3 regions of the Arthrobacter sp. Y-9 genome follow, and region 2 is predicted to be linked to each of the others. Evidence: riboswitches for the same ligand, from Rfam matches in the RefSeq annotation. Region 2 holds a riboswitch; each other region holds the start of a gene.
The links. A riboswitch is a leader RNA that binds a small molecule or an ion and turns the genes downstream of it on or off. The one in region 2 is predicted to bind thiamine pyrophosphate.

Region 1 (10,386 bases), 330 kb from region 2:
GGAGATTGCTCAGCTCCACGACGTCGTCGTCCACCACGCCCAGGGTGCCCACGCCCGCCGCCGCGAGGTAGAGCAGCGCAGGCGAGCCCAGCCCACCGGCGCCGATCACCAGGACGCGCGCGTTCTTCAGCCGGCGCTGGCCCTCGGAGCCGATCTCCGGGATGATCACGTGGCGCGAATAGCGCTCGAGCTCTTCGCGGGTCAGATCCGCCGCGGGTTCGACCAGGGGCGGCAAAGCGGTGCGGGAAGTCAGGGAGGACATGTCTTCAATGTATGCCCACCGCCTCACACGCGTCATATTACCTATGGGTAAACTGGCCTTCACGCCGGACGCACAGGGATGGCGCTGGAAGTAAAGGATGGAATGTGACGGTGAGCGAAGCACGGCCGGGCGCTCGTACCGCGCGTCTTCCCCGGGACGAACGGCGGGCACAGCTGCTCCAGGCGGCCCAGGAGGTGTTCGTCGCGAACGGCTATCACGGTGCCGCGATGGACGAGATCGCCGAGACGGCCCGGGTCAGCAAGCCGGTCCTCTACCAGCACTTCCCCTCCAAACGGGAACTCTTCCTCGCACTCCTGGAAAGCCATCTGGCGGTGCTGACGGACATGCTCCTGACGGCCATCGATTCCACCACGGACAACAAGCTCCGCGTCCAGGCCGTCATGCGGGCCTACTTCGAGTTCATGGCCGGCGACGATCAGGCGCACCGTCTGGTCTTCGAATCCGGACTGACCAATGACGAGGAGGTCAGCGACCGTCTGGAGACGTTCAACCGGACCTTCGCGGACGCGGTCGCCCGGGTGATCGCCGAAGACACGAAACTCCCCCTCCTGGAAGCGCAGCTCCTCGGACGCGGCCTGGCCGGCATGGCCCAGGTCAGTGCGCGGTACTGGCTCGAGACGGACGGGAAGCTCGACCTCGACGTCGCCAGCGACCTCATCTACCGCCTCGCCTGGCGCGGCATCAGCCGCTTCCCGAAGGAGAGCTGAGCGCGCGCCTCCGCTCCGCCCGACCCCGTGTTCGCTCCCAGCGTGCCCGAACAGGCCTTCTCCCCCGGCCCGCCATATTAGGCTTGGAACAGCTGTTGAAGCCTGCGGTGCGCCGTGTTCGTCCGTGGCCCGCACGAAACTGCCAGGAGGCAATTGTGGAAGTAAAGATCGGCATCCAGAACGTCGCTCGCGAAGTCGTGTTCGAGTCCTCCGAGGAAGCGGAGGCCATCGCCACCGCCGTCTCCGAGGCCCTCGCCTCCGGCGGACAGCTCTCCCTGACCGATGACAAGGGCCGCCGCGTGATCATCCCCGCAGCGGTCCTCGGCTACGTCGAGATGGGCCCGGAAGAGCAGCGCCGCGTCGGTTTCGGCGCTCTGTAGGCAGACATGCTGTCCTTGATCATCCCGGTCCTGCTCGTGGCGGCCGTCGGCGCGCTCGCCTGGGCCGTCAACCGGCAGCGCGCCACGCTGGGCGCCGCACTCCCGGCCGGGGCGGGCGTCCTGGTCACCGCACTCAGCTGGATCATCTTCATCGCGTTCGGACTGGGCTACCTGCCCGGCTGGACCTGGCTGCCGTGGATCGGACCGCTGGTCCTGGGCATCGCGGCGTCGTTCTCCGTGTCCTGGATCCTCAGCTCCCGCCGATCCGCCGAGGACGCCAAGGCGCTGACGGAAATCCTGAAGGTCTGATTCCTTCAGGCCGGACGTCTTTCAGGCGCGACGCCGAGGGGCGCCTCCCGTACCGTTCAGGTCCGGGAGGCGCCCCTCAGTCGTTGTCGCCTCTCGCTCGGGTCTCGCCGCGCGCCGCGATCCGCGCCGGAGCCCCCGCCCCGGAATCTTCCACCCTGCCCTCTGGGCGTCAGAGGAACGTCCCGGAGGACCCCCGTGGCTCAGAGGAACTCGGCCCGGCCCTCCATGCTGGAGGAGGCCAGTGCGTGCTCGCGGCGCGGGATACGGCCGGCGAGGCGGGCCAGGCGGCCCGCCGTCACGGCGTGCCGGAAGGCGGTCGCCATGCGGACCGGATCCTGCGCACGGGTGACGGCCGTGGCCAGGAGCACCGCATCACAGCCCAGTTCCATGGCGAGCGCCGCGTCGGACGCCGTGCCGATGCCGGCGTCGAGCACCACGGGAACAGAGGCCCGCGAGACGATCACTTCGATGTTGTGCGGATTGAGGATGCCCAGCCCCGTGCCGATCGGGGCGCCCAGCGGCATCACGGCGGCGGCGCCGAGCTGCTCGAGGCGCAGCGCCAGGACCGGGTCGTCGTTCGTGTAGGCGAAGACCTTGAAGCCGCGGGAGACCAACTGCTCGGTGGCGTCCACCAGTTCCACGGCGTCCGGCAGCAGCGTGTGCTCGTCGGCGATGACCTCGAGCTTCACCCAGTCCGTCTCCAGGGCCTCGCGCGCCAGTTCCGCGGTCAGCACGGCGTCGCGCGCCGTGAAGCACCCGGCCGTGTTCGGCAGAACGCGGATCCCCTGGTCCACGAGCAGCTGGAACAAGGAGCCGCTCTGCGCCGGACTGTACCGCCGCATCGCCACGGTGGTGAGTTCCGTCCCGGAGGCGACGAGCGCGGCGCCCAGACCGTCCAGGCTCGGCGCCCCTCCCGTGCCCATGATGAGCCGGGACCCCAGCTCCACTCCATCGACCACCAAGGGATCGAGCCCCTGGTCCTGCAGCATCTCCGTCATGTCAGCCTCCCTGCACCGCGGTCACGAGTTCCAGTTCGTCGCCGTCTTCCAGCACGGTCCCGGACCACAGGCTCCGCGGGATCACGGTGGCGTTCCGGGCCACGGCCATCCCGACGCGGCGGCCGTCCGCTGCCCTTCCGTCCGCCAGGATCTCGCGTCCGGTCACCTGGGAGACCAGGACCGCTACCGTGGCGTCCTCCCCCACGGCGCGCCGTTCGCCGTTCACCGTGATGTTCATGCGTGCGCCTCCACTGTGTGTTCGTTCAGAAGTCCCGGGCTGAACCGGTCGGGCCGGAAGGCCGCCCAGCGCCCGTCGTCATGTCCGTCGAGCAGGTCCAGGACCGCCCGGGCCGCCACGGGTGTCAGCAGGACGCCGTGGCGGAAGAATCCGGTGGCGATGACCAGTCCGGCCACCTCGCCTCCGTGTGCGGCGGCGACCCTGCCGAGCAGGGGCGCGTTGTCCGGTGTCCCGGGCCGCGCCCGTGCCGTGATCTCTTCGAGTTCGAGCTCCGCCACTGCGGGGACCAGCTGCTGAGCGTCCCGCAGGAGCTGATGCACGCCGCCCGCGGACACTCCGGCCTGCCCGTCCTCGCGCTGGGTCGCTCCGATGACCACCGTGCCGTCCTCACGGGGCACCAGGTAGACGGGGATTCCGCGGACCGAGCCGCGCACCGTCGCGGAAAGGAAGGGCCGCAGGCGTTCCGGGATCCGCAGTCGCAGGATGTCCCCGTACACCGGGCGGATCGGCAGGTCCAGCCCCTCGGGCAGCCCACTCAGCTCAGGGGACGCCAGGCCGTTCGCCACGATGACCTCTTCGGCGGCCACGACGCGGCCCGAGGCGAGCAGGACTCCCGCCACCCGGTCCGTGGAGGAGCCGCCGTCGTCGTCCGCCGTCCAGTGCAGCCCATCCGCCCGCTCGGTCAGCACCGTCCCGCCGTCGCGGCGGAAGGCCTCCAGCATCACGGCGTGCAGGACCCGCGGATCCACCTGATGATCACCCGGAGTGAGGAACGCGCCGGAGAGCTGCGGCGAGAGCAGGGGCTCCATCCGGCGCGCCTCGCGCAGCGACACCGTCTGCACCTCCAGGCCGTGTGCCTGCTGCGCCGCCTGCAGGTCGGCGAGCGCGGCACGGTCGGCCGCGTCGAAGCCCACCACGAGGGTCGGCGTCGTCTGGTGGCCGTTGAGGGGCCCGAACGGGGCGGCGAAATCCTCCCAGAGCGCCGCCGATTCCAGGGTCAGCGCCAGGAGAGCTTCTTCCTGATAGTGGTACTCGCTCACCGGGGCCAGCATGCCGGCGGCGGCGAAGGTCGCGCCCTGTGCGGGGGCCGGGTCGATCAAGGTCACGCGGCGGCCGGAGCACAGCAGCGTCCAGGCGATCCCCAGGCCTACGATGCCCGCGCCGATCACGGCGACGTCCACCGGCTCCTGTTCCATGCTCCTCGTCCTTCCCTACGCCGGTGCTAACCGGATCAGGTGTGGCGGTCGGCGCTCAAGCCCTCTCAGCCGGCGAATGTGACCATCCGCTCCGGCTCCCGCAGTACCGCACCAGTCTAGAGGAACTAGGCTGAAGCCCATGGGTAATCGAGCAATTGCGACACCTTCCCTCGCCGCCGCACGACTGTACGTCTGCACGGATTCGCGGGCGGAACGAGGGGACTTCGCGGACTTCGTGGACGCCGCGTACTCCGGTGGGGTGGACATCATCCAGCTGCGGGACAAGAAGATCGAAGCGGCCGAGGAACTGGAGCTCCTCGCAGTGCTCCGCGAGGCTGCCGAACGCCACGGGAAGCTCTGGGCCGTGAACGACCGCGCCGACATCGCGCGCCTCTCCGGCAGCCCGGTGCTGCACGTGGGCCAGAAGGACCTGCCGCTGCCTGCCGCACGTTCCCTGCTGAACGACGACGTCCTGCTCGGCCTCTCGAGCCACGCGCCGGAGCAGGTGGACGCCGCCCTCGCTGCCGCGGCTCGCGGTGAGACCGACTACTTCTGCGTGGGGCCGCTCTGGGCCACTCCGACCAAGCCCGGCCGCGCCGGGGTGGGTCTCGATCTGGTCCGGTACGCGGACTCGACCGGGACCTCCGTCCCGTGGTTCGCCATCGGCGGCATCGATCACGGCAACGTGGCCCAGGTGGTCGAGGCCGGGGCCCGTCGTGTGGTGGTGGTCCGCGCCGTCACCGAGGCCGCGGACCCTGCGGACGCCGCACGCCGCCTGCTCGCGGAGCTCCCCGACGCCTGACACTTCTCTTAAACAGCCACGGCCCCGGCCGCCTTCTCGCGAAGGCGCCGGGGCCGTGGTCGTCGCAGCCGGAGCTACTGGACTTCGTACTTCATGCCCTCGGGCTTGCTGGGCATGGCACACAGCACGATGAGGATGATGCCACCCACGTACGGGATGAGGCCCAGGAAATACATCGGGCCGGGGAAGCCTGCGTCATGCAGACGGCGCCACGCGACGGCGATGAACGGCACCAGAAGGGCCAGTCCGATGAGGCCACCCAGGATCAGGAGGATGGTGCCGAACACCATCGCCCCGGTGAAGGTGACGTCCGAAGAGGACGTGTAACCGGTCGAGGAGTCCGAGTACGCCGACTGAGAGACGATCCCACCAATCAACAGACCGTAGCCGATGGCGATCGGGATACCCGCCACCAGTGCCTGGAAGAGGTACCACCACCAGAACTCGCTCCGGCTGGCGCGGCCCTTGAAGTTCGCGTAGTTGGCGAAGCCCATCTTGATGGCCTGCGAGAATCCGACGCTCGGGCGCGGGACGTACGGCGGGTAGAGGCCGCCGCTGTAAGCGGGCTGGCCGTACGGGCTGGCGGGCTGCTGCTGGTAGCCCTGCTGGCCGTACGGCTGCTGCTGGCCGTACTGAGGAGCCTGCGGCGCCTGAGGGGCCCCGTACTGGGGTGCCTGAGGAGGCTGCTGGCCGTAGGACGGCTGCTGCGGCTGGCCGCCGTTGTTGTTCTGCCAATCGGGTTGTTGCGTCATGGTCCTGTTCTTTCCCTGTTCATGGGTGCGCTTGATGCTTCTTCACCGTACAGTCTCCACCACATCCAGCCTTCGCTCAATGGGGAAAACTCCCCATTGAGCAGGCTCAATATCCGTACTTCATGCCTTCGGGGCTGCTTTCCATGGCCAGGAGCGCCAGCACGACCACCGAACCGAACGGCACGAGGCTCAGCAGGACGAACCAGCCGCTGTATCCGGCGTCGTGCAGACGGCGGACCCGCAGAGCGAGCCCGGGGATCAGCAGCGCCAGCGCCACGATGACGAAGAGGATGCCCAGCACGATCCCGGCCACCAGCGGAGCGCTCCAGATGAAGTCGGTCTCCGGACTGCGGTAACCGCGCCGGGACGACGTCGACAGCGCCCCGCCCAGCGACGTCATGATGCCGGCGAACAGGAAGAAGTACGCCACATAGCCGAGGATCCCGAGCACCAGGTACTCGAAGACGAACCACCACCAGAACTCGGAGTTGACCGCACGGCCGTTGAAGGTGGCGTAGTTTCGGAAGCCGGACTTGATGGCGTCCACGAACCCGACGCGAGGGCGCGGCACGAACGGGACGGGCTGACCCCATCCGGGCGCCGGCCACGCGGGAGCCTGCCAGGCGGGACCGCCCTGCGGGTGTTGCTGCGGGTAGGCCTGGGGGTGCTGCTGCGGGTACTGCTGTGAATACCCGGGCGCGGTCTCCGGCGGGACCGGTGCGCCCGTGCCGGGCTGGACCGGCTGGGTGCCGGGCTGCGGCGGCTGCGCGCCGCTCGCGGAAGGGGTGTCGCCGGGGTGGTTCGGAGGCTGGCTCATGTTCACGCTTTCCCTGGTGGTGTCCTGTTCTCCCGCCAGTCTCGCCCACGGAACGCCCCAGGGAAAGGAAAGGCCGCCACGGAGATGCTCCGTGGCGGCCTTTCGGCTCCAGATTGGCCGTCGACGACGGCGTCAGAAGCTCGCGTCGAAGCGCGCGCCTTCGGGTTTGGGAGCCTGAGCCCACAGGAACAGGAGCACCAGGTTGCCGATAGGGACCAGGTAGAGGAGCAGGAACCAGCCGCTGAAGTTGGCGTCGTGGAGACGCCGGGCCCCGACGGCGAGGGTCGGCACGAGGACCGCCAGCGAGAACAGGCCGGCGATACCCCAGAGCACGAAGCCGATGATCATCGAGGCGTTCGAGTTGACCTGTGCCTGACCGGTGCCGGGGATCTCCGTGTAATCACCGTCGGCGACCGCCTGCGACAGGCCAGTGCTGAAGAAGATCACGGCAAGGGTGCTGAGGACGACGCCGATCACGGCCACGAACACGAACCACCACCAGAATTCCGGACGGCCCGCCCTGCCGGTGAACGTGGCGTACTTCCGGAACACCGTCTTGATGGCGGCCATGAAGCCGAGGCTGGCACCCGGGTCCAGGGGGCCCGGCACTGCGGCGGACTGGCCACCATAGACGAACTGCTGCTGACCGTACGCCTGCTGGCCATACGATCCACCCGGCTGACCGTACTGCTGCGGCGCGGCCTGGCCGGCCTGCTGATACTGGCTCTGCTGCTGGTACTGGCCGCTCTGCTGCTGGCCGTACTGCTGGTAGTGGCCCTGCTGCGGGTAACCCTGTTGCTGCGTGGGCTGGCCCTGGCCGTAAGGCTGCTGGTTGTACTGCTGCTGGTTGTACTGCTGCTGGTTTCCGGGCTGCTGGCTGTACTGCTGGGGCTGCTGCCCGCCCTGGCCGTACTGCTGCTGGCCGTACTGCGGCTGATGTCCCGGCTGCTGGCCATACTGCTGCGGCTGGCCCTGCGGCTGCCCCTGGCCCTGCTGGGTCGGCGCATTCTGGGGGCGCTGCGGGGGAACCGGCGGCTGCTGAGGCTGCGGCTGCTGGGACTCGGGCTGATTCGTCATGGCTGGCCCTGCTCCTGACTGGCCTTGACGGCCGTGACACGCGGTGATGATTTTGCTGTCAGTATGCCAGAAGCAGGGCTCGGCGGGATGTCGGAGAAGCCGGGAGTCCGCCCGGGGGCTAGCCTGTGAGCGTGACGAACACATGGATCCCCAGTGGCGCCCCAGGAGTTCAGGACGGTCTCGCGGAGGCGCTCACGGCACTCCGCGAAGAACTCGAAGTCCCCCAGGCCTTCCCGCCCGAGGTCCTCGAGGAGACCGAGCGCGCCATCCGCGCCCACGCGCTTCCGGACTGGGGCCGGACCGACGTCGAGTTCGTGACGATCGACCCGGCGTCGTCCACGGATCTGGACCAGGCCCTCTTCATCGAGCGTCACGAGGACGGCTACACCGTCTACTACGCGATCGCGGACGTGCCCTCGTTCGTCGCGCCGGGCGGGGCGCTGGACGCCGAGTGCCGTCGTCGCGGGCTGACCCTGTACGCCCCCGACGGACGGATCCCGCTCCACCCGGAAGCGATCTCCGAGGATGCCGGCAGTCTGCTGCCCGACGTCGACCGGTCCGCCTTCCTCTGGGAGTTCACGCTCGACTCCACCGCCGCCGTCGTGAACGCCACGGTCCGCCGGGCCCGCGTCCGCTCGCGCGCCAAGCTGAGCTACCAGGGCGTGCAGGAGGCCATCGACGGCGGCACCGCCAGCGAGTGCCTGCAGCTCCTCCGGGAGGTGGGGCTCAAGCGGATCGAGCTGGAACGCCTCCGGGGCGGCGCGTCCCTGAAACTCCCCGCCCAGGTGGTGGAGCAGGACCCGGAGACCGGCGCCTACCGCCTCCTCACAGAGGTCCCCCTCCCCGTGGAGGACTGGAACGCCCAGATCTCGCTGATGACGGGCATGGCGGCCGCGGACCTGATGGTGCGCGGCTCGGTGGGCATCCTGAGGACCATGCCCTCTCCCGACGCGCGCTCCCTCGAGACCTTCGAACGCCAGACCGCCGCCCTCGGCAAACCGTGGAGCGCCCACGGCCCGGGCGGCATGAGTTACGGCGAATACCTGAGGACACTGGATCCCGCTCAGCCGAAGGACCTCGCGATCATCCATGCGGCGGCCGCCCTCTTCCGCGGCGCGGGCTATCTGGCCTTCGACGGCGAGGTCCCCCAGGACACCATCCAGGCCGCCATCGCCGCGCCCTACTCCCACGCGACCGCGCCGCTGCGCCGTCTGGTCGACCGCTGGGTGCTCGTGGTCTGCGAAGCGCTGAGCCAGGGCACCGAAGTCCCGGCCTGGGCCCGAGACAGCCTGGCTCAGGTGCCGGACCTCATGAAAGCCGCCGAGCAGCGCTCGTCCCGCCTGGACCGCGCCGCGATCGACACGGTCGAGGCCGCGCTGATGCTGCCGCGCCTGGGAGAGGTCTTCGACGCCGTGGTCATCTCCACCGGCAATGGGAAGAACGCCACCGCGCCGGTCGCCACGGTCCAGCTGCTCGACCCGGCGGTCTCGGCACGCTGCACCGGGGTCATGGAACCCGGGACCCGGGTCAAGGTCCGGCTGGACGCCGCGGACATCAAGGGCCGCTCCGTCACTTTCAGCCTGGTCGAAGAGACCTCACCGGCCGCAGCCGAGGGGTGAAATCCGGGGAATCAGCCCTCCATCCCCTAGAATGAAGGGGTAGTCATGGATGCCCGGTCGTTGATTGACCATTGATTTCCCCCGCCCCGCCCGTTCTTCACGGGCCCGGCACCCCTGATGGCCGCCAGTGCGGCCCACGCAGACCGCGATCGGCTTCCACCCGTACTCCGCCTTCTCCGGGTTCTTTCCTGGAACGACCGGTGCCGTCGCCAAGGTTGGCAGACGCCCGTCCCGGCGCTGGCGGAGCAATGCCAAGGAGGCACGCGTGAGCGAAACCCACAGTCATGAAGTCCTGGTCGACACCAGCGGCACCGAGAGTGTCGAGCCGGAAGAGACCATCACCACCACGGCGGAACCGCACGCCGAGGTCCAGAAGACCTTCGCGGACTTCGGCGTCCGCGCCGAGATCGTCGATTCCCTGGCCCAGGCCGGCATCGTCCACCCGTTCCCCATCCAGGCGCTGACGCTCCCCGTCGCGCTCGGCGGGCACGACATCATCGGCCAGGCGAAGACCGGCACGGGCAAGACCCTCGGCTTCGGCGTCCCGGCGCTGGAGCGCATCGTGACCAGCGATGACCCGAAGTACTCGAAGCTGCAGGTCCCGGGTGCTCCGCAGGCCCTCGTGATCGTCCCGACCCGCGAGCTCGCGGTGCAGGTCGCGAACGACCTCGCCACCGCCAGCCGGCTGCACCAGGTCCGCATCGCCACCATCTACGGCGGCCGTGCCTACGAGCCGCAGATCGAAGCGCTGCAGAACGGCGTCGACCTGGTGGTCGGCACGCCGGGCCGCCTGATCGACCTGTACAAGCAGCGCCACCTGAACCTCTCCAACATCAAGATCGTCATCCTGGACGAGGCCGACGAGATGCTGGACCTCGGCTTCCTGCCGGACGTCGAGACGCTGATGGCCGCCACCCCGGCCGGCACGCGCCAGACCATGCTCTTCTCCGCCACCATGCCCGGCCCGGTCATCGCCATGGCCCGCCGGTACATGACGCGCCCCACCCACATCCGCGCGGCCGACCCGGACGACGAGGGCCTCACCAAGCGGGACATCCGCCAGCTGGTGTACCGCGCCCACGCTCTCGACAAGATCGAGGTCGTCTCCCGCATCTTGCAGGCCCGGGGCCGCGGCCGCACCGTCATCTTCACCAAGACCAAGCGCACCGCCGCGAAGGTGGCGGAGGAGCTCGTGGACCGCGGGTTCG
Region 2 (10,386 bases):
CTCCGCTGCGCTGAACCCGAGCCAGCAGATCGTCAAGATCGTCAACGAGGAGCTCGTCACGATCCTGGGCGGCGAGACCCGCCGCCTGCGTCTGGCCAAGAACCCGCCCACCGTGATCATGCTCGCCGGTCTGCAGGGCGCCGGTAAGACCACCCTGGCCGGCAAGCTCTCCAAGTGGCTCAAGGGCCAGGGCCACAGCCCCCTGCTGGTGGCATGTGACCTTCAGCGCCCCAACGCCGTGACGCAGCTCCAGGTGGTCGGCCAGCGCGCCGGCGTGCCGGTCTTCGCACCGCACCCGGGCACCACCAGCGAGTTCGACGTCCCCACCGGCGATCCGGTCGCCGTCGCGGAGGCCGGCGTGGCCGAGGCCCGCCAGAAGCTGCACGACGTGGTCATCGTGGACACCGCCGGCCGCCTCGGCGTGGACGCCGAGATGATGGACCAGGCGCGCCGTATCCGTGAGGCGATCAACCCTGACGAGGTCCTGTTCGTCATCGACGCGATGATCGGCCAGGATGCCGTCAACACGGCGAATGCCTTCCACGAGGGCGTCGACTTCACCGGCGTCGTGCTGTCCAAGCTCGACGGCGACGCCCGCGGTGGCGCCGCGCTCTCCGTCGCGTCGGTCACCGGCAAGCCGGTCATGTTCGCCTCCACCGGCGAAGGCGTGGACGACTTCGAGCTCTTCCACCCGGACCGCATGGCCTCCCGCATCCTGGACATGGGCGACATCCTGTCCCTGATCGAGCAGGCCGAGCAGAACTGGGACAAGGACGAAGCCGCCCGGATGGCGAAGAAGTTCGCCGACCAGGAGGACTTCACCTTCGACGACTTCCTCGCCCAGATGCAGCAGATCCGCAAAATGGGCTCGATGAAGAAGATGCTCATGATGATGCCGGGCGCGCAGAACATGCGTCAGCAGCTGGAGCAGTTCGACGAGCGCGAAATCGACCGCGTCGAGGCGATGGTCCGCTCCATGACCCCGCACGAGCGTGTGGCGCCGAAGATCATCAACGGCTCGCGCCGCGCCCGTATCGCCCGTGGTTCCGGCGTGCACGTCTCCGAGGTCAACGGCCTCCTGGAGCGCTTCGGCCAGGCCCAGAAGATGATGAAGAAGATGGCGCAGGGCGGTATGCCGGGGATGCCTGGCATGTCGATGGGCGCCGGTGGCGGAACGGCTCGCAAGGCGGCCAAGAAGAACGCCGGTAAGAAGAAGGCCCGCTCGGGCAACCCGGCGAAGGCCGCTCAGGAACTGCGCGAAGCCGAGGCCCGGAAGGCGAACCGCGCCCCGTCCGGCGCGGCGTTCGGGCAGCAGGCGCAGGACTTCGACCCGTCCACCATGGAGCTCCCCAAGGGCTTCGAGAAGTTCCTGGGCAAATAAGGTTTGGTCCTGAACAGCACCGGCGCGCTGCCCCGGGTGGTCTTCGTCCCCGGGCGTGACGCGTCCGGGGCCGCCGCCTGGCCACGGCAGCACGGACTGGCGCTCGAGTTCGACGCGCTGTTCCTGAAGCAGCCGGACGGTCAGGCGCTCGACGCCGAGGCGGTCCTCGGCACCCTGGCCGAGGTGCCGTCCGCCCTCGTGGCGCATGGCGAGGGTTCGACGGCGGCCGTGCAGGCCGCCGTCGAGCATCCCTCACTGGTGCGGGCCCTCGTCCTGTGCGAACCGTGGCTGCCGGATCTCACCGCGCCCCGTCCCCAGGGGACCGAAGGCGCGATCATCCCGGGTGTTCCGATGCTCGTGCTCTCCGGCGGGTGGGAGCCGGCATACGAACGCACCGCACGGCTCCTGGCCGAGTCCGGCGCGGAACACGTCGTGGCGCCAGGCGGTCACCGGCCACAGGACTCCTTCGAGGGCGCGGCCGCCATCAAGGATTTTCTCCGCCGCACCGCCTGAGGCGCACTGCCTTAAACCTTAAACGCACTGCGGGGGTCACTTCCTGCCGGCTCCGGACGGATCATCCGGCAGCAAGCGACCCCGCATTCCTGCGACTCAGTCCTGGGGCGCGCCCACCGGGATCGATTCCACGTAGACCTTGCCGCCTTGGGACCGGAATTCCCGGCTCTTCGCCGCCATCCCGGCCAGGGCTTCCTGAGCCAGGGCTTCCTCCACCGTGGCCTCCTGGGCTTCCCGCGAACCGAAGTCCCGCCGGATGTCCTGGGAGATCCTCATGGAGCAGAACTTCGGCCCGCACATCGAACAGAAGTGCGCCGTCTTGGCCGGTTCGGCGGGCAGCGTCTCGTCATGGAACGCTTCGGCCGTGGCGGGGTCGAGGGACAGCGAGAACTGATCCTTCCAGCGGAACTCGAACCGGGCCTTGGACAAGGCGTCGTCCCGTTCGTGTGCCCCCGGGTGGCCCTTGGCCAGGTCCGCCGCGTGGGCCGCGATCTTGTACGTGATCACGCCGGTCTTCACATCGTCCTTGTTCGGCAGCCCCAGATGCTCCTTGGGCGTGACGTAACACAGCATGGCAGTGCCGTAGCGGGCGATCTCCGTGGCGCCGATGGCCGAGGTGATGTGGTCGTAACCCGGGGCGACGTCCGTCACGAGTGGGCCGAGCGTGTAGAACGGGGCGCCGTCGCAGAGTTCCTGCTGGCGTTCCACGTTCTCGCGGACCAGGTGGAACGGGATGTGCCCCGGGCCCTCGACCATGACCTGGACGTCGTATTCCCACGCCCGCTTGGTGAGCTCAGCCAGCGTGTCCAGCTCGGCGAACTGCGCGGCGTCGTTGGCGTCCGCCGTCGAGCCGGGGCGCAGGCCGTCGCCCAGGGAGAAGGCGACGTCGTACTGCGCGAAGATCTCGCAGAGTTCGTCGAAGTGGGTGTAGAGGAAGTTCTCCCGGTGGTGCGCCAGGCACCAGCCGGCCATGATGGAGCCGCCGCGGGAGACGATGCCCGTGACGCGGTCCGCCGTGAGCGGCACGTAGCGCAGGAGCACCCCGGCGTGGATGGTCATGTAGTCCACGCCCTGCTCGCACTGTTCGATCACGGTGTCCCGGAAGACCTCCCAGGTGAGCGCCGAGGCGTCGCCGTTGACCTTCTCCAGGGCCTGATAAATGGGCACGGTGCCGATCGGCACGGGGGAGTTCCGCAGGATCCACTCGCGCGTGGTGTGGATGTCGTCCCCGGTGGAGAGGTCCATGACCGTGTCCGCGCCCCACAGGGTGGCCCAGTGGAGTTTGTCCACCTCTTCGGCGATGGAACTGGTCACCGCCGAGTTGCCGATGTTGGCGTTGATCTTGACCAGGAAGGCCTTGCCGATGATCATCGGCTCGGATTCCGGGTGGTTGATGTTGGCCGGGATGATCGCCCGGCCGGCGGCGAGCTCGGAGCGGACGAGTTCCACCGGGCAGTTCTCGCGGAGTGCCACGAAGCGCATCTCCGGGGTCACGATCCCGGCGCGGGCGTAGTGCATCTGGGTCACCCGCCGGCCGGGTTGTGCCTTCAGCGGCGGCCGCTGCGCACCTCGCCACTCCGCGGAGGCGGCGCCACGGCGTGCGGCCGAGCGGCCGTCGTCGAGCAGATCGCGCTGCCGCCCTTCGTACTCTTCGACGTCGCCGCGGGCGGCTATCCAGCCGGCGCGGAGGGCCGGCAGGCCATGCTCGGGTTCGCTGCCCGGCCCCACCGTGCGGTACGCCTGGAACGGGGCGTTGGCAGTGCCGTCGGGCGAGTCGTCCAGCTGGATGCTCGTCACGGGCACGGCGATGCCGTCGTCTCCCGTGAGGAATTCCAGGCTGTGGGCAGGGGATTGCTGCAAGGATTTCATCGGTACTCACTTCCTTCGCCGGCATTACCCGGTCAGGTTCTACGGTCCGGACAGTGACAGTCCGATCTCAGCCCCTCCTGGGACACCCGTGTGGTCGCGAACACCGTAGCACGGTCCGGACGGGGCGGTCCGCAACGCCCGGACCGTGACCGTCATCTCCCGCTCGCCGGCGCACTGACCTACGCTTGAAGCCATGCCGGACATGCGACGCCATCCAGTCATCGAGTTCACAGGCCCCGTTCTGCTGGGGCCGGACGACGAAGCCCTCGGGCTCTGGTCCGTGGACGGGCGCCTGACGTTCAGCATGCCGACGGTGGAACCGGACCTCACGCTGGACGGCTGGGTGGTCCCCGGCCTGGTGGACGCGCATTGCCACATCGGCCTCGTGGAGGGCGGCGCCGCGGACGAACCCACCTCCTTGGCGCAGGCGCGCGCCGATCTGGCCGCGGGCACTCTTCTGGTGCGCGACGCCGGGTCCCCGGCGGACACCCGCTGGCTCACCGGGCGGGCCGACGCGCCGCGCATCATCCGGGCGGCGCGGCACGTCGCCGCCTCCCGTCGCTACCTCCGCGGCCTGGCCCTCGAGGTTGAGGACCGGGACCTCGTCGAGACCGTCCGCGAACAGGCTCGCCTTTCCGTGGCTGCTGACCCGCGGGGCTGGGTGAAGCTGGTGGGGGACTGGATCGACCGCGACGCCGGCGACCTCCGCCCGTCGTTCCCCGCCGATCTGGTGGCGGAGGCGATCGCCGCGGCCCACGAGGAGGGCGCCCGGGTCACGGCGCACTGCTTCGGCGAGGAGGTCCTGGACGATGTCATCGCCGCCGGGATCGACTGCATCGAACACGCGACGGGTCTCCAGCCGGAGCACCTGCCCCGGCTCGTGGAGGCGGGCATCCCGATCGTCCCCACCCTGATCAACATCGCCACGTTCCCGGACATCGTGGCCCAGGCCGAACCGAAGTTCCCGGTCTATGCGGCGCACATGCACGCGCTCTGGGAGCGGCGCTACGAGAACGTCGCCCGTGCCTATTCGGCCGGGGTCCAGATCTTCGCGGGGACGGACGCCGGCAGCGTGATCGCGCACGGGCGGATCGCGGACGAGATCGCGGAGCTGCACCGCGCGGGGCTGCCGTCGGTGGTGGCCCTGGACGCCGCGTGCTGGTCCGCCCGGGAGTGGCTCGGGGCGGAGAACCTCGAGGAGGGCGCTCCGGCTGATGTGGTGCTGTACGCGCAGGACCCGCGCCGGAACCTGGGGACGCTGGCCGCGCCACGCCGCGTGGTCCTGAATGGTGACCTGCCGGGCGAAAAACGCGCCACCGGGATGGAATAAATTGAAGCTTCAAGTAATTTTAGAGGTATGAACACTTCGCTCCCGCAGTCCCAGGACCTCCTCCCCGCCGATCTGAGCATGGGGACCGTCATGCTCAAGGTCGCCGACATGAACCTCATGAGCGACTATTACCAGCGCGCACTCGGCCTGGAGGTCGTCGCCGAACGGGACGGCGGCCTCTACCTCGGCCGCGGCGACGCCGCCCTCGTGCACCTGGAGCCGGCCGCCGGGCTGCAGCTTCCGGGCCGGGGAGAGGCCGGGCTCTTCCACACCGCGCTCCTCTTCGAGGATCAGGCGTCCCTCGCGGCCACGCTGGCCACCGCCGCGTCCTATGACGCGCGGCTCTTCCAGGGGAGCGCCGATCACCTCGTCAGCCAGGCGTTCTACTTCGGCGACCCCGAGGGCAACGGCATCGAGCTGTACTACGACCGTCCGCGCAGCGAATGGTCCTGGGACGGGAGCACCGTCGTCATGGACTCGCTGCCGCTGGATCCCAACGGCTACCTCGGCGAGCACCTGAGTGAAACCGCGCTGCAGCAGCAGCGGCAGGCGCGTGCCGACGTCGGGCATGTGCATCTCCAGGTGGGGGACGTCGCGACCGCCGCGCGCTTCTACGTGGACACGCTGGGCTTCGAGCGCACCGCGGAGATCGGGAACAGCGCCCTCTTCGTCTCGGCCGGCGGCTATCACCACCACATGGCCATGAACGTGTGGAACAGCCGCGGAGCCGGTCCGCGCAAGGACACGCTGGGGCTCGGCGAGGTCCTCCTCCATGTCCCGGCGGACGACGACGTCGCGGCGCTCGCGGACCGTCTCCGCGTCGCCGGGGTGGCCCATCACCACACCGGTGCGGAATTGCGCTTCGAAGACCCGTGGCGCAACCAGGTGCGCATCGCGGTGGGATAGCCTGAAGCCATCCGGCTCCAGTCGTCCTGGAGATCCGGGAACCCCCAGCGCCACCGACGAACCCGAGGATGACATGAGCCAGTCGAACGCTTTCGTAGAGGTCTTCATCGCCACTCACCAGGAGGCCCTGCAGCGGGCCAAGGCTTTGTCCGGGGGTGCGGCCCCTGACGGGTCGTCTCTCCGGATCCCCGGCATCAGTGATTTCGAAGTCGAGCAGCTGTGCTCCCTGGCCGCGCAGGCCGTGCACACCCAGGGCGAACAGGAGCTCGAGATGGCGGACATCGCCGTCGACGAGCTGTACGCCTTCCCGGCCTCCGCCGTCCGCGTCCTGGAGGAACTGCCCGGCTACCAGAGCGACGGCGAGGACCCCGCGCTGCAGTCCGTGGCGGTCCAGTGGGCGGCCGACGAGGACGTGCCGTTCGCGGCCGGCGAGGCGCAGCAGTACCTGCTCGCCTTGTCCGCGCTCGCGGGCAGGACCGATTCCTCCTCCCGGAACCGGCTGTACCTGTACTCGGCCTGAGGTTCGCGAAAGGCGTGTGGGCGCCGGTCCTGAGGGGCCGGCGCCCACACGCCTTTCTGTCGCCGGGACGTGGATGTCCCCGGCTCAGGCCGGGCGGGTCGCGGTGACCCGCACCGTCACCTCGTCCAGTGTGGGCAGGTGCCGCTTCAGGGTGTCTTCAGCCTCTTCCGCCACCTGATCGGCCTCGGCGAGTGTGAGGGCCGAGGTGCGGACGACGGCGTCGCCGTGCAGACGGTGACCGACCCAGCGGAGGCGAACCCGCTCGACCGTCTCGATCCGGGCGACATGCCCGAGCGCGTGCTCCGCGCGTCCCAGGAGCTCGGGCTCGATCCCGTCCATGAGCCTGCGTCCCACGGAACGGACGGTGCCGATGAGGAGCACTGCGATCATGACCGAGATCAGCAGTCCGACCAGGGGATCCGCGAGGGGGAAACCGAGCAGGACTCCCACGCCGCCGAGGACCACGGCGAGCGACGTGAAGCCATCCGTGCGGGCGTGGACGCCGTCGGCGACGAGTGCGGCCGATCCGATCCGCCGGCCCACCCGGATGCGGTAGACCGCCACTGCCTCGTTGCCGAGGAACCCGATGACGCCGGCGGCGATCACCCAGCCGATGTTCTCCACCGGACGCGGCGTGATGATCCGGTCCACGGCCTCCCACGCGGCGATCACGGAGGACAGGGCGATCATGAGCACGATGAACAGGCCCGCCAGATCCTCCGACCTGCCGAAGCCGTAGGTGTAGCGCCTCGTCGCGGCCCGGCGGGAGAGCACGAAAGCGATCCACAGAGGCACCGCCGTCAGGGCGTCGGACAGATTGTGGATGGTGTCGGCCAGCAGGGCCACCGAACCCGAGAAGCTGACCACGGCGGCCTGCGCGGCCGTGGTCAGCCCCATGATGACGAGGCTCAGTTTCAGCGCGCGGATGCCTTCAGAGTGCGCTTCGAGGGCATCGTCGATCGAGTCGGAAGTGTCGTGGGAATGCGGGACGAAGAGGCCGTGGAGGAAGCCCTTCAGTCCCGAGGGGTGCGCGTGGTCATGGCCGTGATCGTGGGAGTGGCCTTGGGGGTGATTGTGGGAGTGCCCGTGCGCTCCATGTCCGTGCTGAGGTCCTGCGTGCGCGTGCGCGTGGGCGCGCTCGTCCGCTGTCATGCTCCGCCCCGTTCGGTGTGGTGGTGGCGCGGGAGCCCGCCCAGGGAGTGTTCCGCCTGGAAGATCGCGTCGGAGACGAGCTGGGAGGCGTGCTCATTCTCGAGCCGGTAGAACACCCTCTGCCCTTCCTGCCGGGTGGCGACGATCCGGGCCATCCGCAGCTTGGCCAGATGCTGCGACACCGCGGCGGGGGACTTGCCCACCAGTTCGGCGAGGTGATTGACGGAGAGTTCCTCCTCGCGTCGCAGGGCCAGGATGATCCGCACCCGGGTGGCGTCCGCGAGCAGGGTGAAGACCTCCACGGCGAGTTCCACGTACTGACCGTCGGGATCCATTCCGCATATCTGCTTATCTGCGTCCATACGCAGATTATTGCACGATGGCGACTTATTGCACGATGGCGACGCGGGAAGCCGTGCGGAGGGATGGGGGAGCGGCGAGAAGCCCTTGGTGCTCCGGGGCTCGAAGTCCGGCGTCGGACGCCGTGGTTCAGCGCGCTGCGCGGCGCATTAGGCACCCTTGGCCGTCTCTGGCATAATGGACGGGTACCTGATCTGCGTGGCCCCTCTTCCCGTGCAGGATCATGTTCCTTTCGAACCCTCCAGTATGGCCCGCCCCACGGGAGCAGAACGCTGGGTTCAACCCCGTTTCAGAAACAGGAGTGACCACAACAGTGGCCGTTAAGATTCGCCTCAAGCGCTTCGGCAAGATGCGCGCACCGTACTACCGTATCGTCGTTGCGGATTCCCGCACCCGCCGCGATGGCCGTGCCATCGAGGAGATCGGCAAGTACCACCCCACCGAGCAGCCCTCCTACATCGAGGTCGACTCCGAGCGTGCTCAGTACTGGCTGTCCGTTGGCGCTCAGCCGACCGAGCAGGTTCTGAACCTCTTCAAGATCACCGGTGACTGGCAGAAGTTCAAGGGTCTCCCGGGCGCCGAGGGCACCCTGAAGACCAAGGAAGCCAAGCCGGCGTTCGTGGCTCCGTCCACCGACTCCGTCGTCATGCCGGAAGCCATCACCCCGAAGGCCAAGAAGGCTGAGGAGGCTTCCGAGGAAGCCGCCGAGACCACCGAGGCTGAGTAGTTGCTTCCCGAGGTTCTTGAGCACCTGGTCCGCGGCATCGTGGACAGCCCCGAGGATGTCTCCGTCGCCGCCAAGAGCGGCCGCCGCGGAGAGAGCCTCGAGGTTCGTGTGAACGACGACGACCTGGGCCGAGTCATCGGCCGTCAGGGCCGTACGGCACGCGCGCTCCGCACGGTGGTGGGCGCCCTGTCCGAGGGTGGCCCCGTCCGCGTGGACGTCGTCGACGGCGAACGTCGTCGTTAGAACCGGCCTGCGACAAGGCTCATGCCGGAACGGCCCCTCCGCCCTCGTGGTGGAGGGGCCGTTCCCGTCAGATGACATCCTCAGAAGACCTTCACGGTGTAAACCCGGCGCTCCCGGCGCCATCGACAGACATGAATTGGTAGGTGGAACATGCAGCTCCAGGTTGCACGCTTGGGCAGGCCGCACGGCATCCGTGGGGAAGTCACCGTCGAACTGTTCACGGACGATCCCGAGGGCCGCTTCGTCCCAGGCGCCGAGTTCGTCACCGAGCCGGCGGCCAACGGCCCACTCACGGTGACCAGCGCGCGCTGGAACAAAGGCACGCTCCTGCTCGGCTTCGACGCCGTGCGGGACCGCAACCGCGCCGAGGAGCTCCGCGGCACCTACCTCTTCGTGGACAGTGACGAACTGGAGGACGACGGCGAGGACGAGGGCTGGTACGAGCACGAACTGCTCGGCTTGGAGGTCCGAGTGGGGGACGAGAAGGTCGGCGCCGTCACCGAACTCCGCACCATGCCGGTCCAGGACCTGCTGGTCATCCGCGCCGTCGACGGCCGGGACGTGCTGATCCCGTTCGTGGACGAAATCGTCCCCGAGATCGACCCCGAAGAGGGCTACGTCCTGCTGACCCCGCCGCCGGGACTGCTGGAACTGAACGCCGAGCAGGAGGGCTCCGCCCCGTCCGGCGACGAGGCCTGACCCATGCGCATCGACGTCATCAGCATCTTCCCGGAGTACCTGCAGCCGCTGGGGCTTTCGCTGCTCGGCAAGGCCCGCCAGGACGGCCTCCTGTCGCTCGAGGTCCACGACCTCCGCGACTTCACCACCGACCGGCACCGCACCGTGGATGACACCCCGTACGGTGGCGGCGCCGGGATGGTCATGAAGCCCGAGCCGTGGGCCCAGGCACTCGAATCGGTCCTTCCGGAGGAGGGGACCCGTAAGGGCAAGCCGGTCCTGATCGTCCCGTCTCCCGCGGGGGCGCGCTTCACCCAGGCGATGGCGTACGAGCTGGCCGAGGAGCCGCAGCTGGTCTTCGCCTGCGGCCGGTACGAAGGCATCGACGAGCGCGTGATCGACTGGGCGCAGGAGCACTTCGACGTCCGGCCCGTCAGCCTCGGCGACTACGTCCTGAACGGCGGCGAGGTGGCCGTCATGGCCATGGTCGAAGCGATCGGCCGGCTGGTGCCCGGCGTGGTGGGGAACGCCGAGTCCCTCGTGGAGGAGTCCCACTCCGACGGCCTCCTCGAGTACCCCGTTTACACCAAGCCTTCGTCCTGGCGGGACCACGAGGTTCCCGACGTCCTGCTGTCCGGGAACCACGGCAAGATCGCCCAGTGGCGCCGTCACCAGCAGTACGCCCGGACGGCCGAGCGCAGGCCGGA
Region 3 (10,386 bases), 1.2 Mb from region 2:
GCCCCGCGATGACCGCTGACGGAAACAGCATCGACTGGAACAGCGTGGTCGACATCCTGAGTGGTGTGGCCCTGACCCTCGGCGCTCTGCTGAGCCTCGGCGCCGCGGTGGGCATGGTCCGTTTCCCGGACCTCATGAGCCGCATGCACGCCGCGAGCAAGCCGCAGGTCCTGGGTCTGCTGCTGGTCCTGGTGGCACTGGGGCTCCAGATGCGCAGCTGGGTGGTCTGGCCCGTGCTCCTGCTCGCCTGGCTCTTCCAGCTGCTGACGGTGCCGATCTCGGCGCACATGGTCAGCCGCGCGGGCTACCGCACCAAGCACCGCCACCCGGAGCTGCTGACGGAGGACGACCTTGCCGCCGTCGTGTCCCAGGCCGCGGAGGAGCGGAAGACGCAGGACTGACCGTTCCCTGCGCTCAGGAGACCCCGCTCCGGCGCGAGGCCTCAGGCGGGGGCCGCGCCCAGGGCGGCTGCGGCGTCGCGCATGGCCTGTTCCGCCGTGGCCACGGTGATGAGGCTGTTCCCCGCCGTGATGTGCAGGCCGTACGCGTCTTCCAGCGCGACGAGGTTCATGGCCAGGGTCTCGGCCGGCAGGCGCAGGGCGAAGTCCCCGCTCGCCGCGCCGCCCTCCAGGATGCCCTGATAGGTCCGGAGCTGCCGCCGGTACATGGTCTCGACGAGTTCGTGGTGCAGCGCGGAGTTCCCGGCGAGGACGTCGAATTCGTAGAGCAGACGCATGAGGGCGTCGTCCGGGCCGCTCGGAAGGCCGTGCCGGATGGCTGCCGCGAGACGGGCGGCGGCGGTGGGCAGACCGGCCACGATCTCGTCCCGGGCGTCGCAGAAGCGGGCGACGCCGGCGCGGTGCGCCTCCACGAGCAGCTCGTCCAGATCCTCGTAGTAGTAGAGGACGGCGCCCCTGGTCAGACCGGCTTTCGCCGCGACGTCGGTCATCGAGATGGAGCGCAGCCCGCGCTCCGACGCCGCCTCCAGCGCCGCGGCCACGAGCTTCTCGCGTCGTGCTGTCTGGTTGCTCGGCCTCGCCATGCCTTGACGTTAGCAGAGCGCCGGTGCTTCACTGAGAGAGTTATTTGACGCTGATGTCAAAGAATATCTCTGACTCCGACAGGACCCCGCCATGCTCGATCTTCTCCTGACCCGCGCGACCGTCCGGACCTTCGACCCGGCCCAGCCGTGGGCCGAGGCCGTGGGGGTCACCGACGGCCGCATCAGCTACGTGGGCAGCGCGGCGGACGCACCGTCGGCCCGCCGTACCAGGGACCTCGACGGCGCGCTGGTCACCCCGGGCGTGATCGACTCGCACAACCATCTCCTCCTCGGCTTCGACGCCGACGCGGTCAGTCTCGAAGGCGCCGAGACGCTCGAGGAGGTCCGCCGGCGGATCAAGGAGCTCGCGGACCGTCGCCCCGAGCTGGACTGGATCTGCGCCGAGAACGCCGTGTACTCCGTGGTCCACGGCCGCCGCCCGAACGCCCGCGACCTGGCCGGGCTGACGGACCGCCCGGTGTTCGTCACCACGTACGATCAGCACTCCGTCTGGCTCAACGACGCCGCGCTGCGGGTCCTCGGCATCAGCGGGGAGGGCATCGGCCAGGTCGGCGGCATCCCCTGGGGCAACCCCGAGCTCGACGCCGACGGCCGCCCCACCGGCTGGGTCACCGACTTCTATACGAGCGCCATGACGACGGCGGGCCTGGCGGGTCTCCAGCGCGACATCCCGATGTACTCCCCGGACCGCCGCTACCGGAAGTTCCTGTCGAGCCTGGAGATGGCCACGGCCACGGGCATCACCACGGTCGTCGAGCCGCAGGTCCCCCTCGCCGAGGTGCCGCTCCTGGACCGCGCCATCCGCGAGGGCAAGCTGTCCTCCCGCGTGATCGCCGCGCTCTTCCATCCCGTCGACGCGGACGACGCCTTCCGCCGCGAACTCCGCGACGCCGTCGACCACGGCCCGTCCCACGACCGTCTCCGGCTCGGCCCCATCAAGCTCTACGCGGACGATGTGATCGAACCCCACACCGCCTGGATGCTGGACGATTACGCGAACCGTCCCGGCCATCGCGGACACCCTTCGGCGGCCCTGGGCGAACTCACGCGGATCGTCACCGAGCTGGACCGCCTCGGCTTCCAGACCCACACCCACGCGACCGGCGACGGCGGCATCCGCCTGGCGCTGGACGCGATCGAGCAGGCCGCGCGGGCCAACGGGACCACCGACCGCCGCCACGGGATCGTCCACATCGAATGCCTGGACCCCACGGACCTCCCGCGGTTCCGTGAGCTGGGGGTCACCGCGGCCATGCAGCCGCGGCACTGCTCCCCGGATCTCGTGGCCGGGACGTGGATGGAGAACGTGGGCGAACAGCGCTGGGACCGTGCCTGGCGGTTCCGGTCGCTCATGGAATCCGGGGCGCATGTGGCCCTGTCCAGTGACTGGCAGGTGGGGGAGATGGACCCCCTGGTGGGCTTCTACTCGGCGCTGACCCGGGCCGGGCTGGACGGTTCGGACGCCTGGACTCCGGCGGAACGGCTCACTCTGGATCAGGCCCTCCGCGGCTACACGGCCGAGGGCGCCTGGGCCTGGCACGCGGAGCGCGAACTCGGCGTCATCAGGCCCGGGGCTCTCGCGGATCTGGTGGCGTGGAGCGGGAATCTCTACGACCACGAGCAGGATCCTGCGGCGCTCCTGGACCACCGCGCGGCCCTGACGCTGGTGGGCGGCGAGGTGGTGCACGACGCCGACGTCGATCCGGCGCCCGTTCCGGTCTACGGCGGGCAGTCGCACTGCTCGGCTCACGACAGTCACGCGCCCGCCGAGGGCTGAAACGCCACGAGTGGGCCTTTCGATCACCGGATCCCGGAGGGGGATGGCGATCGGAAGACCCACTCGCGATGCGGGTGGTGCGGTTGCCGTCAGATCAGACGACGTCCCGCGACTTGTTGAACTTGGCGATGGCCTGCTGGGTGCCACGGTTGGTGAGGACCTGGATCACGGCGCTCACGGCGGCGGAGATGACCGCGAAGCTGAGGGCCGCGCGGAGGCTCGCCTCGGCGTCGTCGCCCTTCTGCGGCGGCTTGTTGCCTGTGGCCTTCTCCCACGCGGCGTTCACCAGCTTCGACCCCACGAGACCTGCGCCGATGCTCACGGCCGTACCGAGCAATTTGAACAGAAGCTGCATGTTTCTCCCTCACGGTGCTGACAATGCCGTCAGCCTAAGCCTAGTACGCGAGGGGCCTAGCGCGAGCTTGCGAGTTTGGGGAGCGGACTGGGCGCTGGTACGCAGGGCCCCGAACGCACCGGCTCCGAAACGACTGAGCCCCCGCCGGGTGGGCGGGGGCTCAGTGCGCGTGCGGGACGGGTCAGCGGTCGGCGCTCACCGGGTCGCTCTCCTGCTTGTCGTCACGCTGGGAGTCCTCCTCGCCGGCGGCCGGCACCACGGGGATCATCCCCGTCGCGATCAGCCGCTCGCGCTGACGGGCTTCGCGCCGTCCGCCCGGGATCGGATTGCCCAGTTCGCGCGGTTCGGCGTCGGGGAGCTGGATGAGCGCGTGGGACCCGGTCAGGGCGTGCGGCTCTTCCGGCTGCTCGACGACGACGCGCTTCCCCTTGGCCTTCTTCTTCGCCTTCGCTGGGCTCGCCGCAGCCGGGGCCGGGGCGGAGGCCGCCTCGCCGGCTCCGGAGGCGGCAGGGGCGGAGACGCCCGCCGCCGCGGTGGCCAGGGCCGGAGCCGTCCCGTCGGCGTCGTCGGTCGTGGCGGAGTCCTCGCGGTGGTCCTGGTTCAGGCGAGCGCCTTCCACGTCGACGTCGGGAAGATGCTTCTCCAGCCAGGCCGGCAGCCACCACGCCCGCTTGCCCAGGAGGTGCATGGCCGCGGGGATCAGGGTCATGCGGACCACGAACGCGTCCACGAGCACGCCGAACGCCAGGGAGAAGCCGAGCGGCCGGACCATCGTCAGGTGGTTGAAGATGAAGCCCGCGAACACGCTGGTCATGATGATCGCGGCGGCGGTGACCACGACGGCGGCGTGCTTGAAGCCGATCCGGACGGCCGCCTTGGCCTTCGCGCCGTGGACATAGGCCTCGCGCATGCCCGAGCCGATGAACACCTGGTAATCCATGGCCAGACCGAACAGCACGCCGATCAGGATGATGGGCAGCATGCTCAGGATCGGGCCGGGGTGCGGGACGTCGAACACGGAGCCCAGCCAGCCCCACTGGTACACGGCCACGACCGCGCCGAACGAGGCGGCCAGCGACAGCAGGAAGCCGGCCGTCGCCAGGACGGGGACCCAGATGGACCGGAACACCAGGAGCAGCAGGATCAGGGACAGGCCCACCACGATGCTCAGGTACAGCGGCAGGGCCTCGATCAGCTTGTTCGAGACATCGATGTTCGCGGTGGTCTGACCCGTGAGGCCGATCTTCACGCCGAGATCCCGCTGGATGTCCGCACCCTTGGCACGGATGTCCGCGACCACCTGGACGGTCTTCTCGCTCGCCGGTCCCTCGGTGGGGATCACCTGGAACACGGCGGTCTGGCGGTCGGCGCTGAGTGTGGCCGGAAGCGCCGCCACCACGCCCGGGACGGACCGCAGGCGGTCTGCGAGGTCGAGCTGTTTGAGGGCGGCGTCCTGCTCGCTGAGGCCGGCCGGGAACTCGCCCACCACCACGATGGGGCCGTTCATGCCGTCGCCGAAAGCGTTGCTGATGGTGGAGTACGCCTTGTAAGCAGTCGAGTCGGCGGCCTCGGAACCGCCGTCCGGCAGCGCCAGGTGCAGCTTCTGTGCGGGGAGCGCCACCACGCCCAGCACGACGACGGACACCACCACGGCCAGCCACGGCCACTTGGTGACCCAGGCGCCCCAGCCGCGGGCGGCGTCGTCGTGATCGGCCAGCGGGTGCGCGGCGCTGTCCGCGGCGCGCCGCCAGCCCCGCTTTGAGATGACGCGCTTGCCGACCAGGCCCAGCACCGCGGGGGTCAGGGTCAGGGAGACGAGCACCGCCACGGCGACCGTGGCAGCGGCGGCCAGCCCCATGAGGCTCAGGAACGGCAGACCCGGCACGGCGAGGGCGGCCAGGGTGATGACCACCGTGACGCCGGCGAAGAACACGGCGTTGCCGCTCGTGCCGGTCGCGCGGGCGACGGATTCCTCCATCGACATGCCGGACAGGATCTGGCCCCGGTGCCGGTTGACGATGAAGAGGGAGTAGTCGATGCCGACGGCCAGGCCGAGCATGAGGGCCAGGATCGGCGTCATGCTGTTCATCTGGATGACGCCCGAGAGCGCGATGGTGCCGCCGACGCCCACGCCCACCCCGACGATGGCCATGAGGAGCGGAAGACCTGCGGCGATCAGGGTGCCGAGCATGATGATCAGGACCAGCACCGCCACGCAGAGGCCGATGATCTCGGCGGGTCCGGCCAGGCTGCCCAGATCTTCGGAGAGTTCCTTGCTCGGGTAGACGTTGAGGCCCGTGTTCTCGGTGGCGACCAGGCTGTTCACCACGTGGTCCCGGTCCTCGGTGGAGAGGGCGCTCAGGGAGCCCTTGAAGCTGATCTGCGCGACCGCGACGGTGTCGTCCTTGGAGACGAAGCGGATGCCCTGCGAAGCGTCCGACTTCCGCTTGTTGAAGTCCAGCTCGGCCTGGTGGGCCGCGAGTTCCTTGGCGGCCGCGTCGGCCTTGGCTCGCCCGGCGTTGTAGTCCTTCTCCGCGGCGGCGATCTGGGCGGCGGCGGCCTCGGCCTGGGCGGCGGGCACCTGCACGCCCGAGTTCTGGGCCGCGGCGGCCTGCGCCTTGGCGCTGTCCAGCTGCTTCTTGGCGTCGTCCAGCTGCTTGTTGCCGGCCTCCTGCTGGGCCTTGCCGGCGTCGAGCTGCTTCTGCGCCGCGGCCAGCTTCGCCGGGGCGGCGTCCACCTCGGCCTGCGTGGTGAACGGGTCCACGCTCGACTGGACCTGCGAGGTGCCGTTGAGCTTGTTCAGGGCGTCGGAGACGGCCTTCTTCTGCTCATCCGTGAACGGCTTGCCGTCCTTGTTCTGGAACACCACGGAAGCCGTGCCGCCGGCCGCCTCGGGGAGGGCCTGCTTGAGGTGGTCGATGACCCGCTGGGTCTCGGTCCCCGGGATCTTGAACTCGTTGGTCAGCTGTCCCTTGAACAGCGCGGCGGAGCCGCCCACGGCCAGGAGTACCACGAGCCAGAAGGAGACGACCCACCAGCGGTGCCGGTAGGAGAACTTGCCGAGCCTGTAGAGCAGGAGTGCCATGGTCTGTGCCTTTGTTGGTGCCGGTGGTGCGGGGCGGAGTGCGAGTGGACGGGAGGTCTGGGGTTGTGGTGGTCCCGGGGTTTCCGGGTGGGCCGGGGTTCCCGGGTGGGCCGGGGTTCCCGGGTGGCCCGGGCCGCTCAGGCGAAGCCGTTGCGGAGGTGCTGGAGGGCCTGGGTGATGAGGTTTCTGAGGACCATGCTGTCGGCATCCGTCACCTGTCCACTGCGAGGAGCCTCGTGTTCCAGCCAGAACTCCGTTGCGGCCTTCCCGGCGCCGATGATGGCGCCCACCATGGTTCTGACGAAGAAGGGGTCCGCTTTTGTTCCCAGACGTTCCACGGCGGCGGCGCTGAGCTTGCTGGTCGCATCATCCCAGGCCATGAGCTGCCAGCGCTGGACCTGGGGCTGATTCTCGGTCAGAAGGCACATCCGCGCCATGCGGGAGAGTGATCCGGGCTCGACGAGCGCCATGACCGCGGCGATCGCGGAATCGAGGATCGTCTCATCGGCGGGGCGCTGGCGGAACTCTCCGATGGCGCCGTCCAGGAAGTTCTGGACCGTGGCCGCCAGGGCCGCCTCGGGGCTCGGGAAGTAGTTGAAGAAGGTGCGGCGGGAGATGCCGACGGCGTCGGCCAGGTCCTCCGCCGTGAAATTGCCCAGGCCGTTCTCGGAGAGCAGGTTGACCGCGGCCTCGATGATGGCTGCGCGGGTGGCCTGCTTGTTGAGCTCGCGGCGGGAGGTCTTCTCCTCCGCGGAGCCGCCGTGGGGATGATCCGGTGGAGTTCCGTCCAGGAATGTGGTGGAGTCCATGCTCCGATGCTACGGCAATTTGTGCACCCAGTGCAATTAGGGGACCGAGTGCAAAGTTCGACCCGGTGCGCTGCCCGCCCGTGAGTCCGCTGTCGAGGGGGTGAATCCGCTGACTCGTGGAGCGGATTCACGACGTCGACAGCTGACTCAGCAGAAGGCGGCGAGCCCGGGGCGGTGGTGGCGAAACTGCGGTGGAGAGCTCGGTGGACGCCCCGGTCCGGGGGTGGCGCTCAGTTCCCCAGCACCTGATCCAGCGGGGCCTTCAGGGTGGTGTAGTCACTGGAGTCGACCTGCAGCAGCTGGCCTTCCAGCACCACGGACGGGGTGCCCCGCAGGCCGAGTTCCTTGGCATCGTCGAGGTCGCGCTGGACGCGGGTTGCGACGGCCTGGGAGGTGAAGTCCTTGGCGAAGCGGTCCATGTTCAGTCCCAGCTCGCGGGCGTACCCGGTGAAGGTCGCCGCCTGGCCCGACGTCGACTTGGCCCATTCGGCCTGCTTGCTGAACACGAGATGGCCCATCTTCTCCAGGGCGCCCTGTTCGGCGGCAGCCTCCACGGCCTTGGCCGCGAGCGGGGCGTTCTCATGCATGGGGAGCGGGAAGTTCCGCACGACGATCCGCACCTCGGAGCCGTACTCCTTCTTGGCACGCTCGATCAGGGTGTCCATCTTGGCGCAGTACGGGCACTGGTAATCGGTGAAGAGGATGAGGGTGGTCCGCGGCTTCGCCGGGTTGGCGATGATCCGCGCATCCGAGGGGACGAGCTTCGCCATGAGCTCGGCGGACGGCGTGCCCGGTGCGGTGGCCGTGGCGCTCGCGGACGGCGCGGTCGCATGGGACGACGACGGCGCCCCGCACGCTCCCAGCGTCCCCGCGGCGACCACGAGGGCCAGTGAGGCGAGGAGGGTCTTGGCGGTCGGTCCGGCCTTCTGGGTGCGCATCAGTCTTCTTCCATCGTCTTCCGTCGTCACATTCGGCTTGCGTGTGAGCCTAACGAGGGCGCTGAGACGGGGCCAAGTTTCGTGAGGCGGGCCACCCGTGGGGTGAGCTCGCTATGAGGGGTTCGAGATCGCTGCGGGCGACAGCGAGGTGAAGCTTTTGATAGCGAGGTCGGCCTTGCCCGGCGCTGAACTCGCTATCGAGGGTTCGAGGTCGTTGCGGGCGAGCCGAGTCCGCTACGAGGGGGGTGATCTGGGCCTGACCCGGTGCTGATCTCGCTATGAGGGGTTCGAGATCGCTGCGGGCGACAGCGAGGTGAGGCCTTGGATAGCGAGGTCGGCCCTGCCCGGCGCTGAACTCGCTATCGAGGGTTCGAACACGCTACGGGCGACAGCGTGGTCGGGCTCTGCCTAGCGAGTTCAGCCGGCGGGAGAGGTCCCGCGGACACCCGGCCAGGGCTGACTCCCGCGGCGCCCGGGGAATGTGACAGCGGAGCCCGCGCCGCCGTCGTCGTGCAGGTATAAACTGGGAGGCACAACGAACGACAGGGGAGCGCCGCCACCGCAGGGTGTGTGGGCGCTGAGAGTGCGGAGTAACCGCAGACCCTCGAACCTGATCCGGTTAGTACCGGCGATAGGGAGTCGAGCATCTCAGAACGTGCCTCCGGGCACCTCCCCTCCTGTAATCCCAGGAGGATGACAATGACTACTCAGGCTGTTGCCCAGCGTCGTGGCTGGCGCGTGGTGGACATCGTGGTGGCGGCGCTGATCGCCGTGGCCGGTGGCGTGCTGTTCTGGGCGTGGTCCCAGGGCGCGAACCTGATCACCCCGCTGACCGCCGCCTACGCTCCGCTCTCGGGCCTCTACGCCGGCGGCTGGATGATCCCGGCCGTGCTCGGCGCCCTCATCATCCGCAAGCCCGGCGCCGCTCTCTTCTGCGAGGCGGTCGCCGCGAGCGGTGAGCTCATCATGGGTTCGCAGTACGGCCTCACCGTGCTGATCTCCGGGCTGCTGCAGGGCCTCGGCGCGGAGCTGATCTTCGCCGCGTTCCTCTACCGGAAGTTCAACCTGCCCACCGCGCTTCTGGCCGGAGCGGCATCCGGGCTCTTCTGCGGCCTCAACGACAGCTTCCTGCCCTGGGGCTGGAACATCGCCTACGACGGCACCGCCAAGTTCCTCTACATCCTCTTCTGCCTCATCTCCGGCGCCGTGATCGCGGGCGCGCTGTCCTGGGTGGCCACGCGCGGCCTGGCCCGGACCGGCGCCCTCTCCTCCTTCGCCTCCCGCAAGGCCGGTACCGAGCCGGTCTTCGGCTGATCATGGGCGGTTTCGCCGGCGGTGTGCGGCCGGCCCGCGTCACGGCACGAGACTGGGGCTGGCGCCATGGCGGACGCAGCCGCGCAGCTGTGGCAGGGCTCGACCTCGACCTGGAACCCGGGGAGAAGGTCCTCCTGCTGGGTCCGTCCGGCGCGGGCAAATCGACGCTGCTGCACGCCCTGGCCGGAGTTCTCGGCTCCGCGGAGGACGACGACGCCGACGAGTCCGGCACGCTGTTGATCGACGGTCGTGCGCCCCGGGACGCCCGGGGCCGGGCCGGCCTGGTGCAGCAGGATCCGGAGACGCAGGTGGTGCTCGGCCGCGTGGGCGACGACGTCGCCTTCGGAGCGGAGAACCTCGCCGTGCCGCCCGCGGAGATCTGGCCGCGGGTGCGCCAGGCCCTGCACGACGTCGGGCTCGGTTCCCTGCCCCTCGACCACCCCACGCATGCCCTGTCCGGCGGACAGAAGCAGCGACTGGCGCTCGCCGGGGTGCTCGCGATGCGCCCCGGGCTGGTGCTGCTCGATGAGCCCACCGCCAACCTGGACCCCGACGGCGTGCTCGAGGTCCGCGATGCCGTGATCCGCGCCGTCACCGCTTCCGGCGCGACGCTCCTGGTGGTGGAGCACCGCGTGGAGGTGTGGAAGGACTCGGTGGACCGCGTGGTGGTCCTGGGTGCGGGAGCCGACGGGCCGTCGGGTGTGGTCGCGTCCGGTGATCCCGACGCCGTCCTCGACGCCCAGGGTGAGGCTCTGGCCGCCCAGGGGGTCTGGATCCCGGGACGGGTGCCGGTACTGGAGGGCTCGGGTCGCTCCCTGTCCGGGGCCGGCGCGGGCCGCTCCGGAGATCGTCCCGTCGGCCGTCCGAGTGCTGGTTCCGTGGGGGCGCTTGCCGATACCTCGCTTGCCGGTGCGGTCCTCCTGGAAGCCCGGGACCTGGCCGTCAGCCGGGCTTCAGCATCCCGCCGTGGATTCGCGCCCCGGAAGTCCGTCCCCGTGCTGAGCGGGGTGGATCTGGAGTTGCAGGCCGGCAGCGCGCTGTCGGT

Region 1: it holds a riboswitch for thiamine pyrophosphate, as region 2 does, so the genes downstream of both, thiO (glycine oxidase ThiO) here and thiC (phosphomethylpyrimidine synthase ThiC) in region 2, are expected to answer to the same signal.
Region 3: it holds a riboswitch for thiamine pyrophosphate, as region 2 does, so the genes downstream of both, P9849_RS15405 (ECF transporter S component) here and thiC (phosphomethylpyrimidine synthase ThiC) in region 2, are expected to answer to the same signal.

What each region holds. Positions count from the first base shown of each region.
Region 1 covers NZ_CP121463.1:2,551,018-2,561,403, forward strand. The annotation lists gene moeB (molybdopterin-synthase adenylyltransferase MoeB) at 1-262, opposite strand, end outside; gene P9849_RS11435 (TetR/AcrR family transcriptional regulator) at 373-990, shown strand; gene P9849_RS11440 (DUF3107 domain-containing protein) at 1,146-1,370, shown strand; gene P9849_RS11445 (hypothetical protein) at 1,377-1,679, shown strand; gene P9849_RS11450 (thiazole synthase) at 1,880-2,677, opposite strand; gene thiS (sulfur carrier protein ThiS) at 2,679-2,915, opposite strand; gene thiO (glycine oxidase ThiO) at 2,912-4,111, opposite strand; TPP riboswitch at 4,107-4,223, opposite strand; gene thiE (thiamine phosphate synthase) at 4,251-4,913, shown strand; gene P9849_RS11470 (DUF805 domain-containing protein) at 4,988-5,665, opposite strand; gene P9849_RS11475 (DUF805 domain-containing protein) at 5,772-6,482, opposite strand; gene P9849_RS11480 (DUF805 domain-containing protein) at 6,615-7,559, opposite strand; gene P9849_RS11485 (RNB domain-containing ribonuclease) at 7,691-9,178, shown strand; gene P9849_RS11490 (DEAD/DEAH box helicase) at 9,444-10,386, shown strand, end outside.
Region 2 covers NZ_CP121463.1:2,222,299-2,232,684, reverse strand. The annotation lists gene ffh (signal recognition particle protein) at 1-1,381, shown strand, start outside; gene P9849_RS10035 (hypothetical protein) at 1,385-1,894, shown strand; gene thiC (phosphomethylpyrimidine synthase ThiC) at 1,991-3,763, opposite strand; TPP riboswitch at 3,757-3,863, opposite strand; gene P9849_RS10025 (amidohydrolase family protein) at 3,957-5,093, shown strand; gene P9849_RS10020 (VOC family protein) at 5,121-5,999, shown strand; gene P9849_RS10015 (hypothetical protein) at 6,073-6,519, shown strand; gene P9849_RS10010 (cation diffusion facilitator family transporter) at 6,604-7,671, opposite strand; gene P9849_RS10005 (metalloregulator ArsR/SmtB family transcription factor) at 7,668-8,033, opposite strand; gene rpsP (30S ribosomal protein S16) at 8,345-8,758, shown strand; gene P9849_RS09995 (RNA-binding protein) at 8,759-9,001, shown strand; gene rimM (ribosome maturation factor RimM) at 9,152-9,700, shown strand; gene trmD (tRNA (guanosine(37)-N1)-methyltransferase TrmD) at 9,704-10,386, shown strand, end outside.
Region 3 covers NZ_CP121463.1:3,394,684-3,405,069, reverse strand. The annotation lists gene P9849_RS15445 (monovalent cation/H+ antiporter complex subunit F) at 1-19, shown strand, start outside; gene mnhG (monovalent cation/H(+) antiporter subunit G) at 9-401, shown strand; gene P9849_RS15435 (TetR family transcriptional regulator) at 443-1,042, opposite strand; gene P9849_RS15430 (amidohydrolase) at 1,134-2,840, shown strand; gene P9849_RS15425 (DUF4235 domain-containing protein) at 2,935-3,195, opposite strand; gene P9849_RS15420 (MMPL family transporter) at 3,377-6,280, opposite strand; gene P9849_RS15415 (TetR family transcriptional regulator) at 6,418-7,089, opposite strand; gene P9849_RS15410 (thioredoxin domain-containing protein) at 7,320-8,027, opposite strand; TPP riboswitch at 8,562-8,682, shown strand; gene P9849_RS15405 (ECF transporter S component) at 8,727-9,341, shown strand; gene P9849_RS15400 (ATP-binding cassette domain-containing protein) at 9,344-10,386, shown strand, end outside.